2 regions of the Micromonospora sp. NPDC048835 genome follow, and region 1 is predicted to be linked to the other one. Evidence: riboswitches for the same ligand, from Rfam matches in the RefSeq annotation. Region 1 holds a riboswitch; the other holds the start of a gene.
What was found. Region 1 has a riboswitch for cobalamin ahead of AB0C15_RS01050 (hypothetical protein). Riboswitches for the same ligand answer to the same signal wherever they lie in the genome.
Positions count from the first base shown of each region.

Region 1 (3,408 bases):
CAGTTGAAGGACACCCGACGTCGAGTGGCCCGCCTGGAGGGACTGCTCGCCGCGCCCGTACGTCCCGGGCTACCGGGCGCAGACGCATGCCATCGCTGTCCTCACCCCAGTGACGACTTGGATAGCTGATCAACCCGTCCGGTCTTCCACCTCGTCACCCTTGGCTGAGCGGCGGCGGGCGGATCAGCCGGACGGATGGTCAGCGGCGGCCCGGCCGCCGCTGACCATCGCGCTACCCGGCGGTCAGGCGCCGTAGCGCAGGTAGATCGTGTCGCCGACGGTCACTGTCGTGCCGCGGGTCGCGGTGGCCGGGGTGCCGCCGTCGCGGGACACCTTCCAGGTCGAGGAGCCGCTGTTGGCCAGGCCGTTGATCGAGGTGATGGTGCCGGTGCCACTGGTGGGAAGAAGAGAGGTGACGCAGCCGCTCGGGGTGGCCGAGCCGACGGCGGCGTCCAGCACCGCGCCGAGGGTGGTGGTGGCGGCGGTCGGCGTCAGCGTGACCGCGCACGGCTTGATGCTGCCGCTGCCGTTGTCGACGATCACGGCGAGTCGGGTGGCGGCGCCCGTGGTGAATCCGCTTGCCGCGACCCAGGTGGGCGCGCCGGAGGTGACCGGGGTCGGGGGAGCGGCGGTGTAGCCGGCGCCGGCGAGCGCGCGTACCGCGTCGATGGAGGCGTACGCCGACGGGGTGGTGTTTGTGGGCAGGTACTTGAACCCGCCGCCGCTCAGCTGCTGCGCGCGCAGGAAGTCGATCGGGGTCTTGCCGGCGGTGGTGGTGAAGTCGGTGCCCTGGCTCGGGATGCCGCAGGCGTTCAGGCCGGAGACCGCCCAGGCGGTGGAGTCGGTGTTGACGCCGAACATCGAGCTGAACGCGCCGGATGCGTTGACCAGCTTGCTCTTGAGGAAGTTCTTCGCCTGAACGACGTCGGTGTCGGTGTTCGGGACCCCGGCGGCGCAGAGCGCGGCCATGGCCGCGCCGGTCATGTCGATGTCGCTGGCGGCGGCGAGTTGGGTGGGGTTGCCCTCGGCCTGGGTGAAGGTCCAGCCGCCGTCGTTGTGCTGGTTGTTGCGGATCCGGGTGATCGACAGGTTGAGCAGGGCCTGCGGTACGCGGGCGGCGCCGGACTGGGTCTTCGCACCGGCCAGGGCGAGAGTGCCGAAGACGGTGCCGTTGAAGTTGGCCGGCGGGCCGTAGTAACCGGCCGAGCCGGTCTGCCAGTAGGCGATGGTGTCGGCGATCAGGTTACGGGTGGAGGAGACCCGGGCGGGGTCGATGCCGGCGGCGTAGGCGTTCAGCACCCCACGCTCGTAGTCGGTGACCACCGGCGTGCTGCTCGGCCAGGACGCGGCCGAGAGCTGGTTGCGGTAGACGGTGCGGGCGTTCTTGGTCGTGTCGCCAGAGGGGTAGACGTCCACCGCCGCGACGCCGGCGGGTGCGAACGCGCTGAACGCCCACTCGTTCGACAGTCCGCCGCTGGCGTAGCTGCCGTCGGCGGCCTGCAGTGTGCGCAGGTAGGCGACACCGTTGGTCTTGGCGGTGGCGATCTGCGCCGCGGTCGAGGTCGCGGCGGCGGGCGCTGCACCGGTCGCGACAGCGACGACGGTGGCGATCAGCGCGGTGGCGGGAGCTGTCGCGATTCGTCTCCGGTGGCTGCCGGAGGAGAGGCGTGAGGACATCGGGTCTCCTTGGGGGTACGGGCACGACTGCCTCGACCCGGAGCCCGGGAGGGGCCGGCGGGAGCGGGGCGGGCCGGCCGCAGGACGCGTGGGACGGATACCGCAGGTGCTGCGTCACCACGTGGGTAGTCGGGCTCGGGACGGCGGACCGTCCTCACCGTTGCGCGTCAGCCCCGGATTCCCACCGGGTTCCCCCACGCGATGACGCGGTCACGTTATGGGAGGAAGCCCCTACCGCGCGCTGTTAGGTACATGACACGGTCTTGCGTTGACGAGGTGGTCGCGGGTGTGGTCCGATGGCCGCGATCCAGCAGTCAGGGGAAGCCGGTCAAAGTCCGGCGCTGGCCCGCAGCCGTAGGTCCCATTCTCGGGACGAGTCGGATTACCTGGCTGGATAGAGCACCGCAGCGCCGTCGAGGTACACGGCGCGGAGCCAGATTTCCGGGGCTTGTCCTCGGGGTCCGCGTCCGCGCCTGCGCCGCTAGCCCCCGAGAGAGTCGCCATGTCCCCCCTGGTCAGTCGAACGTCGCGCGTTCCTGCGGCATGGTTGGCGGCCGTCGCCGCAGCGGTGCTCGGCGCGGTGGCGCTGGTGGTGCCGACCCGCGCCGCGCTCGCCGATCCGCTGGAGTCCTGCACCCCGACCCAGGGCGCGATCGTCGCCGTCGACTTCGCCGCCTGGGGCGGACCGGTGTTACGTGGCTGCGACGCCACCCCGACCACCGGCCTGGACCTGCTGCACGAGGCGGGCTTCACCACCACCGGCACCGCCCACGACGGCCCTGGCTTCATCTGCCGGATCGGATCGCCCGACTTCGCGTCCGGTGCCGAACACCCGACACCGGCCGACGAGGCGTGCCAGTTGACGCCACCGGCGTCGGCCTACTGGTCCTACTGGATCGCACCGGCCGGGCAGGACCACTGGACCTACAGTCCACTCGGCGCGATGGCGCAGCGGCCGGGCCCGGGTGAGGTCGAGGCGTGGGTCTTCGGCGGCACCGACATCGGCGGCACCACCGGGGCACCGAGCTTCACCCCCGCGTCAGTGCGCGCGAGCGGCCCGACTCCGACCGCCACCCCGACTCCGACGGCGACCCCGACCTCGACGCCCGTGCCGACGCGACCGACGGAAGCGCAGGTCAAGGCGGTGGCGAGTTACCTGGTGGGGCAGCTCGCCGACGGCGACCACGTCGACAACGGTTTCGTCGACTACTACCGGACCATCGCCGTCGCCACCGCCCTGGCCGGCACCGGTGGGCAGGACCAGACGCTCACCAAGATCGTCGACTATCTGCGGGCGCACGTCGATGGCGCCATCTTCCCGAACGGTGGCACCGCCCCACCCCGAATCGCCAACGTCGCCAGCCTCGCGCTCCTGCTGACCAGCACCAGCGGCGATCCGCGCGCGTTCGGCGACCGGGACCTGATCGCCACGCTCACCGACCGGGTCTGCACCGCGACCGACGCCGACGCCGGCTGCGCCGCCGCCGGTGACTTCGCCGGATCGAGCGATCCGCTGACCCACGCGACCGCCCTGCTCGCGCTCAAGCGCGCCGGCGTCACCCCGCCGGCCTCCACCGTCACCCGCCTGACCGAGCAGCAGTGCACGATCGGAGCCTTCGCCGGTGTCTGGCGCAGCCCCACCGAAGCCTGCGACCCCGACCTCGCAGCCACCACCCTCGCCGTCCTGGCGCTGCACACGCTCGGCGCGCACGACGCGGCGCTCAGTTCGGC
Region 1 covers NZ_JBEZGM010000001.1:261,518-264,925, forward strand. Annotated here, with positions in the region: gene AB0C15_RS01045 (hypothetical protein) at 1-129, shown strand, start outside; gene AB0C15_RS01050 (hypothetical protein) at 244-1,677, opposite strand; cobalamin riboswitch at 1,780-1,902, opposite strand; cobalamin riboswitch at 1,955-2,086, shown strand; gene AB0C15_RS01055 (prenyltransferase/squalene oxidase repeat-containing protein) at 2,180-3,408, shown strand, end outside.

Region 2 (3,408 bases), on a different contig from region 1:
TAGCGGCCGGCGAGGGTGGCCTCTCCACCCGCGATCACGTACGGCTCCGGAGATGACACGGTAGTCGGCTCGGTCGCCGCCCAGTAGTGGCCGTCGGGAAACCGGTAGAGCGCGACCGACTCCTGGCGCATCCGGGTGGAGTAGCCCGGCTCGCTGGGCAGGACGTATCCGCTGCCCGAGCCGGTGTCGCGGATGATGCAGGGGTCGGTGAAGTGCTCGTGCAGGTGGTCGACGAACTCGGTGACCCGGTTGGTGAGGTCCCCCGAGATCGCGACGTAGTCGAGCACCGACACGTGTTGGACCATCTCGCACAGCCCGACGCCACCCGCGTGTGGGCAGACCGGCACGTCGAACTTCGCGGCGAGCAGCAACACGGCGACGATCTCGTTGATGCTCGCCAGCCGGCCGGTGTCCAGTTGGCAGAAGTCGATGGCCTCGGCCTGGAACAGTTGCTTGAACATCACCCGGTTGTGGCAGTGCTCGCCGGTGGCGACACCGATCGGAGCGACGGCTCGGCGGACGGCGGCGTGGCCGAGGATGTCGTCGGGGCTGGTCGGCTCCTCGATCCACAGTGGCTTGAACTCGGCGAGGGCGGTGACCCACTCGATGGCCTGGCCGACGTCCCACACCTGGTTGGCGTCGATCATCAGGTTGCGATCCGGCCCGAGGATCTCCCGTGCGATCGCGCACCGGCGGATGTCGTCGTCGAGGTTGGCACCCACCTTGAGCTTGACGTAGCCGTAGCCGGTGTCCACCGCCTCCTGGCACAGCCGGCGTAGCTTGTCGTCACCGTAGCCGAGCCAACCCGCCGAGGTGGTGTAGGCGGGGTAGCCGGTCCGGTCCAGCTCGGCGAGGCGGGCGGCCTTCGTGCCCTCCTTGGCCCGCAGGATGGCCAGTGCCTCGTCCCGGGTCAGCGCGTCGGACAGGTAGCGCAGGTCCGCGATGTCGACGAGTTGCTCGGGGGACATGTCGACGAGCAGTCGCCACAGCGGCTTGTCGGCGACCCGGGCGACCAGGTCCCACGACGCGTTCAACACGGCGGCGAGGGACAGGTGGACGACACCCTTCTCCGGGCCGAGCCAGCGCAGTTGCGAGTCGGAGGTGAGCAGGCGGTAGACCGCGCCCATGTCGGCGGCCATCGTCGCCACGTCCATGCCCACGAGAAGTTGGGCCTGGTGGACGGCTGCCGCCGCGACGATGTCGTTGCCTCGACCGATGGTGAAGGTGAGGCCGTGCCCCGCGAGTGGCGCGCCCACGCCGTCGACGCCGTCGGTGTGCAGGACGACGTAGGCCGCCGAGTAGTCGCCGTCCTTGTTCATGGCGTCTGACCCGTCAGCGGTCAGGGAGGTGGGGAAGCGGACGTCTTCGACGGTGACGGCGGTGATCTGCGGCATGCGCTCCTCGCCCGGCTAGGCTAAAGATCAGATGATCACTGGGAGTATACGGAGGGCCGGTCCAGAACGTCAACGTTGTCGATCACTCCAGGGGCGCAGACATATGATGTTTGTCGACTGTCGACACCCGAAGACGCCGCCTCGTCGCCGCTTCCCGGCGTCGGTCGGCCGCAGTGTGCGTCCCGGGGTTGGTGACGGTGGTCACCGCAACGCTCCCGACACGCCCGAGACCGACATGTGGGGTGTGACAACGGCTGCGTCCCTATATATGGTGTCGAGCGCAGCTGGTTCGGCCGCTCATCCGGTGCGGTCGAGGCAACAGGGAACCCGGTGGAAATCCGGGACTGTCCCGCAGCGGTGAGTGGGAACGACAGCCGTCATCAGCACTGGGCCACGTTCGGCCTGGGAAGCGACGGCCAGTAGGAGACCGGCGAGCCCGGTCGTGCCCGCGAGTCCGAAGACCTGCCAGCGCGCCGCGTACCCGCACCCGGGTGGGCGGCGGTCCGAGGCCGCGTGGGACGGCCGACGCCACCTGACCCACGCCCGCAGCGGCGTGGCGTCCGTCGGTGTCTGTCTCCTCGCGTCCGGGCCACCAGGTCTCGAACTCCGAGGAGCGAGTGGTGACAGTCACCGAGGTAGTCCCGGCCAGCGGCGACGCGACCCTGCGGCGAACGCCGATGCAGGTCCGCAAGCGCGACGGCGGCACCGAACCCGTGGACGTGAACAAGATCGTCCGAGCGGTCGAGCGGTGGGCCGACGACCTGACCGACGTCGACCCGATGCGGGTGGCCACCCGAACCATCAGCGGCCTCTACGACGGCGCGACCACCGCGGAACTGGACCGGCTGTCCATCCAGACGGCGGCCGAGATGATCGGTGAGGAACCGCAGTACTCGCGCCTCGCGGCGCGGCTGCTCGCCGGGTACGTCGACAAGGAGGTGCGTCGACAGGGCATCACCTCGTTCAGCGCGGCGATCCGCGCCGGGCACACCGAGGGTCTGATCGGCGACGACACCGCCGCGTTCGTCGCCGCGCACGCCACGACCCTGGACCACGCCGTCGACCCGGACGCTGACCGCCGGTTCGAGTACTTCGGCCTGCGCACGGTGTACGACCGCTACCTGCTGCGCCACCCCACCAGCCGACTGGTGCTGGAGACCCCGCAGTACTGGCTGCTGCGGGTGGCCTGTGGCCTGTCCCGGACGGCGGACGAGGCGGTCGGCTTCTACCGGCTGATGTCCAGCCTGGCCTACCTGCCCAGCTCACCGACGTTGTTCAACTCCGGCACCCGACACACCCAGATGTCCTCCTGCTATCTGGTCGACTCCCCGCTCGACGAGTTGGACTCGATCTACGCCCGGTACGCCCAGGTCGCCAACCTGTCCAAGTTCGCCGGTGGCATCGGCATCGCGTACTCCCGGGTCCGCTCCCGGGGAGCGCTGATCCGGGGCACGAACGGGCAGTCCAACGGGATCGTGCCGTGGCTGCGCACGCTCGACGCGAGCGTCGCCGCCGTCAACCAGGGCGGCCGGCGCAAGGGCGCGGCCTGCGTCTACCTCGAGCCGTGGCACCCGGACATCGAGGAGTTCCTGCACCTGCGCGACAACACCGGCGAGGACGCCCGGCGCACCCACAACCTCAACCTGGCCAACTGGATCCCGGACGAGTTCATGCGCCGGGTCGAGGCCGACGAGATGTGGTCGCTGTTCGACCCGAGCGAGGTGCCCGAGCTGCCCGACCTGTGGGGGGAGCGGTTCGACGCCGCGTACCGGGAGGCCGAGGCGCAGGGCCGCTACGTGCGGCAGGTCCCGGCGCGGGAGCTGTACGGGAAGATGATGCGGACCCTCGCCCAGACCGGCAACGGGTGGATGACCTTCAAGGACGCGTCGAACCGGCTGTGCAACCAGACCGCCGAGCCGGGCAACGTGGTACACCTGTCGAATCTCTGCACCGAGATCGTCGAGGTGTCGAACGACGCCGAGACCGCCGTGTGCAACCTCGGCTCGGTGAACCT
Region 2 covers NZ_JBEZGM010000016.1:47,108-50,515, reverse strand. Annotated here, with positions in the region: gene AB0C15_RS20195 (enolase C-terminal domain-like protein) at 1-1,394, opposite strand, end outside; cobalamin riboswitch at 1,663-1,879, shown strand; gene AB0C15_RS20190 (ribonucleoside-diphosphate reductase subunit alpha) at 2,072-3,408, shown strand, end outside.
Region 2: another riboswitch for cobalamin. It lies ahead of AB0C15_RS20190 (ribonucleoside-diphosphate reductase subunit alpha); the one in region 1 lies ahead of AB0C15_RS01050 (hypothetical protein).